3 regions of the Glutamicibacter sp. NPDC127525 genome follow, and region 1 is predicted to be linked to each of the others. Evidence: riboswitches for the same ligand, from Rfam matches in the RefSeq annotation. Region 1 holds a riboswitch; each other region holds the start of a gene.

Region 1 (4,233 bases):
GGCGAATCTCCTGGAGCTTGAGCGTTAGATGCCACCTACCGTACGCCCGTGCTCGCGGTGTGAAAACCAGCTAGGCCGGATTCTCAGGCAAATCCACATTCTGGGTGCGCAACTGGCCGCGGGATAGCTGCTTGCCGGTGGATTCATCGGTGATGATGACCTCCCAGAGCTGCTGGGTGCGCCCTTGGAATAGCGCGGTGGCGATCACCTGGACCCGTGCTCCGGTGGAAGGGCGCAGGAAGTCGGTGGCGTTGTGCACGCCCACGGCGAATTGCCCGCGTTCGGCCACCGCGTAGCTGGCGCCCACTGATCCTGCGCTCTCGATGATCGAGGTGTAAACGCCGCCATGCACCACGCCCCAAGGGGTGTGGTGGTTCTCGTCCAGCTGCGCGTGGCCGCGTACTTCCGTGGCCGTGATTTCGTCGAATTCCAGTCCGATGCTTTCGGTGAAGCGGCTGGTCTTGTTGGGAATCCGCGGTGCAGTGTTTTCCAATTGGTGATCCTCAGGCTAGTTCGGTGTGCTGGCTTCGAGCGCCTGGGCGCGCAGGACATTCTTCTGCACCTTACCAGTGGAGGTGCGCGGCAGATCCTGCGGGAAGACGATGGTGCGCGGCACCTTGAAACCGGCAAGCTTTTCGCGGGCGAATTCAATCAGCGTTTGCGCGTCCAGGGAGGATCCGCTGGCGCGGATGACATATGCCACCGGACGCTCGCCCCATTTCTCGTCCGCGATGCCGATGACGGCCAGGTCCAGCACCTCTGGGTGCGAGGCGAGGGCTTGCTCCACCTCGATGGTGGAGATGTTCTCGCCGCCGGAAATGATGATGTCCTTGGCCCGGTCGCGCACCTGGATGTAGCCATCCGGGTGCATGACACCCAGATCGCCGGTGTGGAACCAGCCGCCATGGAAAGCTTGGGTAGTGGCCGCTTCATCGCGGTAGTAGCCGATCATGACGTTATTGCCGCGCAGCACGATTTCGCCCATGGTCTGTCCATCCGCCGGGACATCGTTCATGTTCTCGTCAACAATGCGTGCGGACTCGGCGGTAATCATGCCAACGCCTTGGCGGGCGAGCTTCGCGGCCCGGTCCGGGCCATCGAGGGCATCCCACTCATCCTGGTACTCGCACACCGTGTACGGTCCGTATACCTCGGTGAGGCCATATACATGGACTACCTCGATGCCCAGCTTCTGCAGCTTGGAGATGATTGCCGGGGACGGGGGAGCTCCTGCGGTGGTGATGCGCAGTGGCGCATCGAGCTGGTGGGCGCGGGTGGAGTCGGCGATGATGGAGCAGACGGTCGGAGCGCCGCACAAGTGGGTGGTTCCAAGATCCTCGATGGCATCCCAAACGGAATCTTCGCGCACGCCGCGCAGGCACAGGTGCGTTCCTCCCGCTGCGGTGACGGCCCATGGAGTGCACCAGCCGTTGCAGTGGAACATCGGCAGGGTCCACAAGTAGCGGGTCTTGGCGGTGAAGCCCTGGTGGTGCGCTTCGCCCAACGAGTTCAGGTAGCTGCCGCGGTGCGAGTAGAGCACGCCCTTCGGCTTGCCGGTGGTGCCCGACGTGTAATTGAGAGTGATCGGAGCCCGCTCATCGGCGATGGCGTAGGGAAGTCTTTCATCCGAGGCTTGTGCGATTAGCTCGTCCAAGGTGGCGTCCACGGGCACGTCCGGACGTTCTCCGGCGTACTGGTCATCGGCGATCTCGATGAGCGCCTCCAGCGTTGGGTTCTCGCGGCGCAGGGTCTTCGTGTTCTCCAACAGCTCTGTGTCGGCAAGCATCAGCTTGGCAGCAGAATGATCAATGATGTATTGCAGCTCGTGGGCCGAGAGTCGGGTGTTCAGGGCAACGAGGACTGCGCCTGCCAGCGGTACGGCGTAATGCGCCATGAGCATTTCGGGAGTATTCGGTGCCAGCACGGCCACGCGGTCGCCCGGCTCAATGCGAGCCTTCAGCGCCTGGGCAAAGCGGTGCACCCGTGCTTCGAATTCTTCATAGGAGAAGCTGCGAGTTCCATGGATGACGGCGGTCTTCTTCGGATAGGCCTCGGCTGTGCGTTCCAAGAAACGCAGTGGGGTCAATTCTGAATGGTTTGCCTGAATCTCTACCATGGTGTGGCTATTCCTCAATCGTCATCGATGGTTACGGAGAACAATAAGCAGGAGTGTGACTCAATGCACTCCATGACCAATAGTGGCATGAACCTCAGCGTCATGCCGGGAAACCAAGTTTCATTACGGTGGGCGGTAGGGAATTCGCGCCAGGGCCCCGAGCCCAGGGGAGGAGTTAGTGTTCTGCCGAATCAAGAGCGGCGGAAGCCTGCTGCGATCATGGGGCCGAAGCGTTCAAGAAGCGCGGCGTATGGCGAATAAAAGACTGCCCAAGGACTTCTGGCGGGGCCTTGGATCGAATATTGCGTCGAATATTGCGATTTGCGAAGTGAAATGTTTGACGGCTGTTCGTCATGAGCCATATCGTTTTAAACAGAATCAAGAGCATCAGCTATAAGCCCTGGCTTGCTGATCGGCAACCCTCTCAACGGTAGTGGGGTGCTCCAGGTGAGGATTCGGTTCCACACAAAATGTGCTGGAACAAGTACCGCACACGGCGCGGAACTTCAGCCCAAGCGGCTTCGAGTAACGAGAAGCCAATGCTTGCAGGCTACTGCGCGGTGGGCAAGACCCAAAGGAATCGAGCCATGTCATTGAATCTTGAACTTGACCCGTTGACCCTGCGCAAGGTTTTCGCTCAGCATCCATCAGGGGTAGCCGCCCTCTGTGCAGAACTGGATGGCGTGAAGACCGGAATTGTCGCTTCATCGTTTACCGTGGGAGTTTCCCTTGAACCTGCACTGGTGATGTTCGCCGTGCAGAAGTCCTCGAACACTTGGCCAAAGCTGCGCGAAGCTGGCCGCATTGGCGTCTCAGTGCTGAGCGAACGCAATGATGGTGTCTGCGCTCAGATTGCGTCGAAAAATGGCGACCGGTTCCGCGGAATCGATACCTATTCCTCGGATCAGGGCGCGCTCTTCGTCAACGACTCCACGTTGTGGCTGGAGACTTCGATCTACAACGAGGTCGAAGCGGGGGATCACTGGGTAGTCCTGATGGAAGTCCACGGGCACCGCACCTCCGAGCACTCGCCACAGATCTTCCATGATTCGCGGTTCCATTCGCTGCCGATTCCTGAGCTCGTATAAGCGCTTCGCATCTTCCAAAGCTCCGGCCAGATCAAATCATCGATCTGGCCGGAGCTTTTTGAATTCCGGTTAGGCGGGTTGAGCCGTTCCCCGCAGCCCTCGACACCGGCAATGCCCGTTCTCTCTCGCCACCCTGAAGACGTGGCAAGATGGCTGGCAATCTCATGGCCTGCCATCTTGGGCCAGCTGCCCCAGGCATTTGGCGATAACCTCGTCATCAAAGTATCTGTCGCGAGAAACCTTGAACTCGCCATATCCGCCACCCGCCTGGGCTGTCGAACAGAACCGCGCAGGTAGCTCATGGATCCTCGCTGCACGCTGGACCGGCCTCGGTTCGTAAGCAAATCAATAACGTGGCCACGGCCGCGGTTGATGAAGCCCTAACTGAGGAGCTCTTGGAATCCCTCAGGCAGCGAGCTGTCCAGGCGGCCGTGGCCGCCGTGACCGAACAGGTGGAGGCCAACGAGGCAGCCGAAGAAGCCCAAGACGACGAGGGCGAGGCTGAACCGGAGGAAACCCTTTACTACGGTTCCGTTGATGAGTTTGTCCGTGAGTACCTGCGCAATGTCTATCGCCGGGCGATCAACGGCCGGTCGCGGGTCTGGGCTGCCCGGTGGTGGGAATATGACGAGGCAGTGATCCGTCTGGAAGCGCTGTGGCGTTCCTGGGAACATCTGCGCATGGACCCCAGCACCGGCATGAGCGTGTGGTGGCGTGACCACGCGGACCACCATATGGCGGTCTTGCTGGACCCGGATGGGCCGTTTTCCTCGGCAGCGGACACCGACGAAAACAAGTCCAAAAAAGGGCAGCCGTTGCCTTATGCAGCGCCGCCGGAGGGCTTGTTCCCTGACCAACGTCAAATCCACCTTCCAGTTGTTGAACCTCCAAAAAAATATTTATTCTAGTGGGTAAGTTTCTTTGATATAGTAACTACGACTGATCAGAGACGGATCTTGTAGTCGATCTTGACTTCGGTCGTGCAAAGCTCCTGCGCATCAATTTTCAGCGCCAAATCTCATTTGGCGA
Region 2 (4,233 bases), 170 kb from region 1:
CGACAATCGCATCGGTGAAGGTGGAGGTGCCGGTACCCGTGGTGCGCTGGCCGAAGCCATCCCAGTCATCGGCCAGCTCGACGCCGGGCTGGTGGCGGTTGACTGCGGCGATCACGCGCTTTCCGGTGTCGGTGCGCTCTGCGTAGGTATCGAGCCAGTCGGCGAAGATCGAGCCGGTGGAGTAGTACTTGGTGCCGTTGAGCTTGAATCTTCCCTCGCCGTCCGGGGTGACCTTGGTGATCACGTCCCCGACCTTGACGGTGCCGACCTCGGTCCAGGAGTTGCCCACCAATTCTCCCGCCACGAAGCGGGCCAGCCACTTGTCGCGCCCCGGACCGGGGGCCGCAACCAGACGGTCCTCGACGAAGGCGAAGTGCGCGCGCAGCGCTTGGGCAATATTGGAATCCGCCGCCGCGAGATCCACGAAGAGCTCGAAGAGTTCGGGCAGCGTAGCGCCGGCACCCCCGTGCGATTCCGGGACCCGAACCGCGCCAAAGCCAGCAGCGGCCAGGTCCGCGACCTGCTGGTAGGGCAATTCGCCGGTGCGGTCGCGTTCAGCTGCACCCTGCGCAATGCGCGCGAAGAGCGGTGCGAAGCGGTTTTTGAGGCCTGCGAGTCGATTGCCAGTTGCAAGTACAGTCATCGTTCAGTCCAATCCGGGAGAAGTTTTCTTAGGTGTACAGCGAGAGCGGCTGGGACTCTCCGCGCAGGAAGTAGGCGCCGACCTCGATCTTCTTGTAGTCCACTGGGTCGTGCAGCGAATGGGTGCGCACATTGCGCCAGTACAGGTCCAGACCCACCGAGTTCGCAGTCGAAGATGAACCGGTCACCTCGAAGATCCGGTTCGCCACCTCCACTCCCACCTCAGTGGAGACCACCTTGGCTTCAGCAATTTCCACGGCCAACGCCGCTCGTTCGGGCTGGGTGACTTCCCCGGCCTTCGAGAGCAGGGCATCGAATTTCCGGCCCAGCTTCTCGGTCAGCGCCGCCACTGCTGCGGTGCGGGCTTTGAGCTCTCCGACGGTGCGCTGGAAGATCGGGTCCTGCGAGTAGGTCTCTGCCTGCGAGAACAGCCAGGCGTTCTTGCGGCCCAGCAAGATCTGCTTGCCGCGCTCCAGTGCTCCCTGGGCGATGCCCAGGTAGAAGTTGGCGAAGGCCAACTGGATACCGGGGGTAAGCAGGGTGGAGACCGGTTCATCGGTGACGAATCCCAGCAAGTCCCCTGCTTCGAGCCGCACGTTGTGGAACTTCAAGGAATTCGACGCGCTCAGCCGCTGTCCCAGGTAGTCCCAGTCGTCAACGATTTCCAAGCCATCGATATCGCGTGGCAGAACCAACGCGAGAATCTGCCCGTCGTATTCTCCGCCCTGGACCAGCGCGTTGATGACGATGACCTCGCCAACACCGGAACCCGTGGAGAATCGCTTGGCTCCATTCAGTCGGTAGCCGTCCCCTTCGGCGCTCAGCGTCAAATCCGGATCAACTGGATTCACCGAATCGCCCCAGAGCCAGCCACCTTCCACGGTGCGCTGCCACCATGCCCCTTGCGCTTCTGCTGGGGCGTAGAACGCAATGCCGGACTGGTTGATGTAGTGGTAAGCCAGCAACTGCGAGATGGAGCCATCAGCTGCGGCCAGTATGCGGACCGCTTCGAAAGCCGTTTCCCAATGGGCTCCGGCTCCGCCGAATTCTGCAGGCACCAAGAGATTGAGCAACCCGGCTTCGCGCAGCAGCTGCACTTCGGCGAAAGGCTGGGCGTTCTTTCGGTCGCGTTCGAGCGCGTCAGCCGCCAGCTTGTCAGCTACTTGCTGGGCGACGTCGCGCCAATGAGCCAGTTCAGCTTCATCAGCAGTGCCGGTGTAGGGCACGCGCGGCAATTGGGTATCCAGTACAGTCATCTTCGTTCTCCTCTTGGGCTATGGATTCCGAAGGATGCAGAAAATCTGCGGATCCATCGAACCTGGCGTTAGCACTACCTGCGGAGTGCAGGCTTGCTGCGGCGTCTCGGAGCCAGGTCTCTCAGCCGCTCTGGATGGGTTGTGCTCCGAGTCAAGCATTGCTGGCAGGTCCTCGGGAAGGGCGCTGTCATGCGGAGGAACAGCAGGACAAAATACGTCATCTTCGCGCCTTCGCCCTGCCGGAAAACGGGCGGATAAGACGTCATATGACCTTCGCATGACGCAATTGGCATGCCGGAACTGGATCTCAAGAGCGTTCCCGCAGGCATCGATTGGGAACACAGCGTGGATCAGGGCACTTCCATGCGACCGCATAGAATGGCCATTCAAGATCAATCGGCAGAAGAGGCGGCAAGTGGATCCAGCAGGCGTGATTGCCTTCATGTTCGGGTTGCTGAGCATAACGCTGGTCGCAGCGTTCCTCGCCCCGATGGCACGGGACCGGAAGCTCGCTCGCAATGCGGCGATCGGCATCAAGACGCGCCACACCTTGGCCAGCGATGACGCCTGGTTCGCCGGGCATCAGCAGGCTGCGCCCCTGCTTGCCGCGGCTTCCTGGGCCGGTTGGGCGGCATTGGCCAGCGCAGCAGTTCTCTGCCTGCTGGGCCAATTCGGTTTCGCCTTCGCCGCGACCGGAACCGGCTACCTGGCCGCCATCGCGTTGCTGGTGATCTCGACTGCCACAGCGAATAAGGCCGCGCGGAGCTTCCCGGCGGCAGGCCTAGGCTAATCCAGTACTGCTTAAAGCAACGGATCGCGCCATCTGCTGATGGCGCGATCCGTTGCTTTCTTGGAAGGCGTGCTGCTAAAGCAGTACGGCTCCCAGGACCAGTACAGTCAGGAACCCCGCGGTGCCCTGGATGGCGGTAGCCACGCTCAGGGTCTTGTAGGCGGTGATCACCGGAATCCGGCTGAGCTGCGAGACGACCCAGAAGTAGGAGTCGTTGGCGTGCGAGACAACCATCGCACCGGCGCCTACTGCCAATACGGATAGCACCATGCCCAGCTCCGAACCCAAGCCCAGGGAGCCGAGCATCGGAGCGACCAGCGCGGAAGTGGTCACCATTGAGACGGTGGACGAGCCCTGGGCGGACTTCAGTGCAGCGGCGATCAGGAATGGCACAGCCAGGCCCAAGCCCAGTCCGCTGAGTGAATCCGAAAGAATCGTGGTCAGATCCGACGCGGCCAGGACCGCGCCGAAGCCGGCGCCGGCACCGGTGATCAGCAAGATCGGAGCAGCGGTGCGTACAGCTTCGTTCATCTGCTCATTGAAGACCGCCAGCTTGCTGCCACCGCTCAAAAGAAAAGTCGCGGAGATCAAGCCGAAGATCAGCGCAATAACCGGCGTCCCCAGGAAGGAAAGGATTTCCAGGGCAGCGCCTTCGCCCATCGGGTGCGAGGGCAGCTTCGCAATGGATGCGGCACAGATCAGCACCAGCGGAACCAGGATCGGCATGAAGGCCAGCGCCGGGCTGGGCAATTTTCCGAAGCTTGCACGCAGCTGCTCATAGTCGAGTTCGGAGATGTCATTGTGGTCGTCGCTTGGCAACGGGGTCCATTGGGACTTGTTGAAGCGGCTGGCGTAGGCCAAGCCGGCAAGTGCCGAGATGGCCGCAACGGGCAATCCGACAGCGATGATCAAGCCCAGGTTATCGGCAATGCCGATGCTTTCGGCTGCGGCCAGCGGGCCCGGAGTTGGAGGCACCATGGTGTGGGTCGCGTACAGGCCGGTCATCAGGGCGATGGAAGTTGCCAGCCCAGAGACCCCGGTACGCAGGGTGATGGCTTTGCGCAGCGAGTTGAGCACCACGTATCCCGAGTCGCAGAAGACCGGAATGGAAACGATGTAGCCGATAATCGATAGCGTCAGGTTGGGGAACCGGGTACCGAGGACCTTGATCAGCGCATCTGCCATGGAGATCGCGGCGCCGGATTTCTCCAGGATGACACCGATCATTGTTCCGAACAGGATCACCAGTCCGATATTTCCCATGGTGCTGCCGAAAGCCGTGGTGACCGTCGAAGCCACGTCGGCCAGCGGAATCCGGTAGGCGAAGGCCGCCAGGATAGCGGCGCCAACGAGGGCGAGAAATGGGCTGATCTTCAGGCGTCCTGTGACCATCACGATGGCCACAACAAGGATCAGCAGAACAAGCAGTTCGTACACGGCGGGTTGGCTCCTTTGCCAATATCGGTAGTTCTCTGCGTCCAGCCCGCAATGGCTCAACGGGTGGACCAGCCCTGTCGGCAAAGCCGCTCAAGGCTTTGCCCGTTG
Region 3 (4,233 bases), on a different contig from region 1:
AAGACAATGGCTGTCAGAAGCACCAGTCCTTGGACCAATGGGATATCCTGCGCGGTAACTGACTGCAAGATCAGCTGGCCTAATCCTGCACGCGAAAACACCGTCTCCGTGATAACCGAACCAGCAAGCAGAGCGCCAATGGTGATACCCGCAATGGCTAGTGCGGCAGGGGCCGCGTTCTTCAAGGTGTGCCTGTAGAAGATCCACGCTTCGCTGGCGCCTTTGGCTCTCAGCACGTCGATGAATGGCTGCCTATTAACTTCCTGCACGCTTTTGATTAGCACCTGGGCGATCGGAGCGCTCAGGTGCACGGCGAGTACGAAGATAGGCACTGCCAGCGACATGAATGAGCCGTCCGGGAACAGTGACATCACTCCGAGCTGCACTGCCAGCAGCTGCAGGAGCACCAGGCCCAACCAGAAAACAGGAATGGACACCATTAGCGGTGGCAGATTCAGCAGCGTCTTGCGCAGTTTTTCGCCCTTGGACAGGCTCGCCGCTGAGGCGATGATCAGGGCGAATACCACCGACAAAACGAATGCGCTGCCAGCCAGAATCAGGGTGGATCCAGCTACTTCACCGATTCGATTCGCTACTTCCGAACCGCTGGACAAGGAATATCCGAGATCTCCGCGAAGCAATCCCAGCAGCTGCGTGAAGTACTGCACGAAGACCGGCTGGTCGTATCCGTAGTACGCCTTCATCTGTGCAATGGTGGCCGGATCCGCGGCTGAGTCAGTGCTCAGGAAGATCGTGACCGGGTCATTCGGCAAGGCCTGCACAGCGATGAAAACCGCCGTGTAGGCCAGCCAAATGACCAATATTGCCTGTCCCAATCGTTTTGCGATGTAAATGCCCATGAGCTCGGTTCCTAGCCGTCGTTCTTCCAAGCACCTTGGAAGATTGGTGCGGTACCGGAAGTGAATTCAACGTTGGCGGAGTTATTGGCCCCATAGACCTGAACTTCGTCCCAAAGAATCAAGGTCAAGGCTTGGTCAAGCACCAGGGTACGCTGTTCTTCTTCCACCAACTTCAGGTGCTCTTCTTCGGTGGTTGCTGACTGCTCTTCGGCGAAAAGCTTGTTCAGTTCAGGATCGGCGCGAAGTGTCTGATTGTTGTTCGCAGTTGCGTAGACCGGGCCCAGTCCGCCGTATGCGAACTGGCGGGTGCCGAAGAACTCCACTTTGTCGTCGACAAGCGCGTTGGTCAGGAAAGTATTGTCCGCCGCGCGGTTGACCAGCTGGACGCCAATCTCTCGCCATTGCTGTTCAATCAGTTCGAACGCTGGCTTGATGACCACGGAGTTATTGGAGGTGGAGACCGTTACTTCCAGTTTCTTTCCGTCCTTCTCGCGAATGCCATCCGCGCCCGGCTTCCAACCGGCTTCATCCAATAATTGCTTGGCCTTTTCTGGGTTGTACGCCAGTTCGGAAGATAGGTCTACGAAACCTGGAGCCTTATGGTTCAGGATCGATCCGGAGATGACGTAGCTATCCGAGAGAACGGTTTCCTTAATGGCCTGGCGGTCGATTGCAATCTGCAGCGCTTGGCGGACTTTGACGTCTTCAAGCTTTCCCGAGCCAACACGTACTGCTGCGTGGTTGGTGGTCAGGTCTACGCCTTCAGCAGCTAACACCTTGCCACCGTTGGTACCCAGCACTTGTTCATCCACCGGTTGCAAGCCTCGGACGAGATCTACCTGCGCGGACTGAACTGCCCCGGCACGGCTAGCTACCTCAGGAAGGTATTTGATAACCAAGGTATCCAGGTATGCATCGCCCTGGTTAGAGGCAGATTCTGGTGCCCAAGCGTAGTCATCGCGGCTGGTGAAAACCACTTCTTCATCAGGCTTTTCCGATTCAAAGACAAACGGTCCGGAACCAACAATCTTGGAGATCGAGGACTGCGCGGCGTTATCCAGTTCAAGGGTTTTCGGGGACACCAATCCAGCAGTTACTGAAGAAGTCGCCCGAAGGAAATTGGCATCCGGACGCTTGAGCGTGACCTTGACCTTGTTGTCCCCAACGACCTCTGCCGACTTGTAGGCGGCAAAGTCAACGTTCGGTGCAATCTGAGCTTCCTTGATGCCCTGACCCAGCGCGTCCAGGTTCAGTTTCACGGCTTTGGCATCCAGTTTGGATCCGTCTGAGAAGGTGACTCCGTCGCGAATGGTGAACGTGAACTCGGTCTTGGCATCGTTGGCTTCGAATCCGCTGGCGATCCAGCCAACCAGCTTGCCAGCTTCCACGTCGTAGTAGGTCAGGCGATCAAGGACGGAATTCAGTACGTTGGCCTTCTCATAGAAACGCGCTGCCTGAGTCTGCCAATTGTTGATGGGGGTAACTTCAGCAAAAGTGAAGGTACCGCCTTCTACTGGTTCCCCTGGATCGGCTGCTGCTTCAGCGGCGCCAGTAGTATTGGCGTTGTTTCCGCATGCAGTGAGTGACAAGCCCAGAACGGCAAGGATTGCAGTGGCCTTCAGGCCAAAATGTGCTGTACGCATGGTTACAGATGTCCTCTCGGTTGGTGCCCCGAGGATTACGCATAGATTCCCTGTACGTTCTGCCTTGATTCCGGGACTACCCACGGCGAGTTTCTTCCGGCAGACCGTTGAGAAATTTAGCAATCTCCATCGGTCCTGGCCTTAGCACCGCTCCCGTTTACGGGTGGTTGCTGCGACTTCAACGAGCCAGGTCTCTCGGTCGCTCTGGATGGGGTGTCCGGCTGTACCGGCCGAACAGTTCAAGTCTGCAACCCCTGAATTCAGCAGACAAGCGTTACGTAAGCAGGGGTCATGAAGTCGCAGAACGCGTCCTGAAACAGCCGATACACGTCATGCTGCGCGTCATAAAATGCAATGCGCCGGACATAAAACGCTTTGTGACGCCAACTGTGGACAGATCCATGCGAATCCTTGCTTAATCGGCATTCCCATTCGATGGTTCCGGGAATTACCTCACGTCCTCGCCGGTTGTAGCAGATGCAGACCAACGAGAGGACCCCATGAAGATCGCAATTACCGGTGCCACCGGACAGCTTGGAAATCTAGTCATCGACGCGCTGCTTGCGCGCGGGGCGAATGCCGCTGATCTGGTCGCCATTGGCCGCTCCGAGCAGAAGCTGGAACCACTGGCAGGCAAAGGCCTGGAAACCCGCGTTGCCGATTACAACGCCCAGCCAACTCTCGTGTCCGCACTCGAAGGCATAGACAAGCTGCTGCTGATTTCGGCCAGCGAGGTGGGCCAGCGCGTTGCCCAGCATGAGAACGTCATCAACGCGGCCAAGCACGTGGATGTCTCGCTGATCGCCTACACCTCAATTGCCAACGCCCTGTCCGGCGGCATGAAGCTCGCCGACGAGCACATCGCCACCGAACGGCTGCTGGCCGGATCCGGCATCGACTACGTGCTGTTGCGCAATGGATGGTACATCGAGAACTACACCGACCAGCTGATGGGCTACCTCAACAGCGGCACGGTGCTCGGTGCCGCCGGCGATGGCAAGATCAGCGCTGCCGCCCGTGCAGACTATGCGGATGCCGCTGCGGCCGTGCTGCTTTCCGAGGAGGACCAGAACGGCAGGATCTACGAGCTGGGCAGCGATAAGCCATTCACCCTCGCCCAGCTTGCTGGCGCGGTTGGCGCTGCCGCCGGCCAGGACATCGCCTACCAGGAAATGGATCCAGGGCAACTGGAAAAGATCTACGCTGATGCCGGCGTCCCCGGACCGTTCGCGCACATCCTCGTCGATACCGACATGCGCATTCGAGAAGGAGCGCTGGAAGTGGACTCCGGGGAGCTGGCTCAGCTGATCGGCCGCGCCCCGGCTTCCTTGGGCAAAGTCATCAAGGACAACCTGGACAAGTAGCCCAGGTGCACTAGGGTTCCAGCGGGCAGGCATTGGCGGCGATCGAGGCCGCGGTGCCTGCCCGCCGCTTTAACGCGTCACAACCCGGAATATTCGCGCGGCAATGCCGAAATTGCCGCGCAAACCCATGGTGCTGCGTGTCACAACCGCGCGGCGAGTTCCCGCTCCCGTAAATTTGCGCATACTTCATCCCCACCTGCAGAGGAGATCAAAGCATGCCACGAGTACGTTTAAGATCAGTTGCCTGCGCGGCAGCCATCGCCTTGGGCCTGGGAGCTTTCTCAGCGCTTCCGGCGAGCGCCGAACCACGGCACACCCAGAAGGACCCGACCGCCATCGGCACTGGAGGCGCAGTCTCGTCGGTCG

The links. Region 1 has a riboswitch for S-adenosylmethionine ahead of ACFVHU_RS13035 (flavin reductase family protein). Riboswitches for the same ligand answer to the same signal wherever they lie in the genome.
Region 2: linked by a shared signal. The riboswitch ahead of ACFVHU_RS13820 (acyl-CoA dehydrogenase family protein) and the one ahead of ACFVHU_RS13035 (flavin reductase family protein) in region 1 are both predicted to bind S-adenosylmethionine.
Region 3: linked by a shared signal. The riboswitch ahead of ACFVHU_RS11825 (ABC transporter substrate-binding protein) and the one ahead of ACFVHU_RS13035 (flavin reductase family protein) in region 1 are both predicted to bind S-adenosylmethionine.

What each region holds. Positions count from the first base shown of each region.
Region 1 is NZ_JBHXVN010000005.1:134,073-138,305, forward strand. Features, by position in the region: gene ACFVHU_RS13025 (PaaI family thioesterase) at 71-493, opposite strand; gene ACFVHU_RS13030 (long-chain-fatty-acid--CoA ligase) at 509-2,116, opposite strand; SAM riboswitch class IV at 2,493-2,609, shown strand; gene ACFVHU_RS13035 (flavin reductase family protein) at 2,704-3,204, shown strand; gene ACFVHU_RS13040 (DUF4913 domain-containing protein) at 3,636-4,112, shown strand.
Region 2 is NZ_JBHXVN010000005.1:307,808-312,040, reverse strand. Features, by position in the region: gene ACFVHU_RS13825 (acyl-CoA dehydrogenase family protein) at 1-643, opposite strand, end outside; gene ACFVHU_RS13820 (acyl-CoA dehydrogenase family protein) at 672-1,898, opposite strand; SAM riboswitch class I at 1,949-2,039, opposite strand; gene ACFVHU_RS13815 (SdpI family protein) at 2,314-2,688, shown strand; gene ACFVHU_RS13810 (GntP family permease) at 2,764-4,125, opposite strand.
Region 3 is NZ_JBHXVN010000004.1:314,217-318,449, forward strand. Features, by position in the region: gene ACFVHU_RS11820 (ABC transporter permease) at 1-860, opposite strand, end outside; gene ACFVHU_RS11825 (ABC transporter substrate-binding protein) at 872-2,503, opposite strand; SAM riboswitch class I at 2,627-2,718, opposite strand; gene ACFVHU_RS11830 (NAD(P)H-binding protein) at 3,004-3,867, shown strand; gene ggt (gamma-glutamyltransferase) at 4,083-4,233, shown strand, end outside.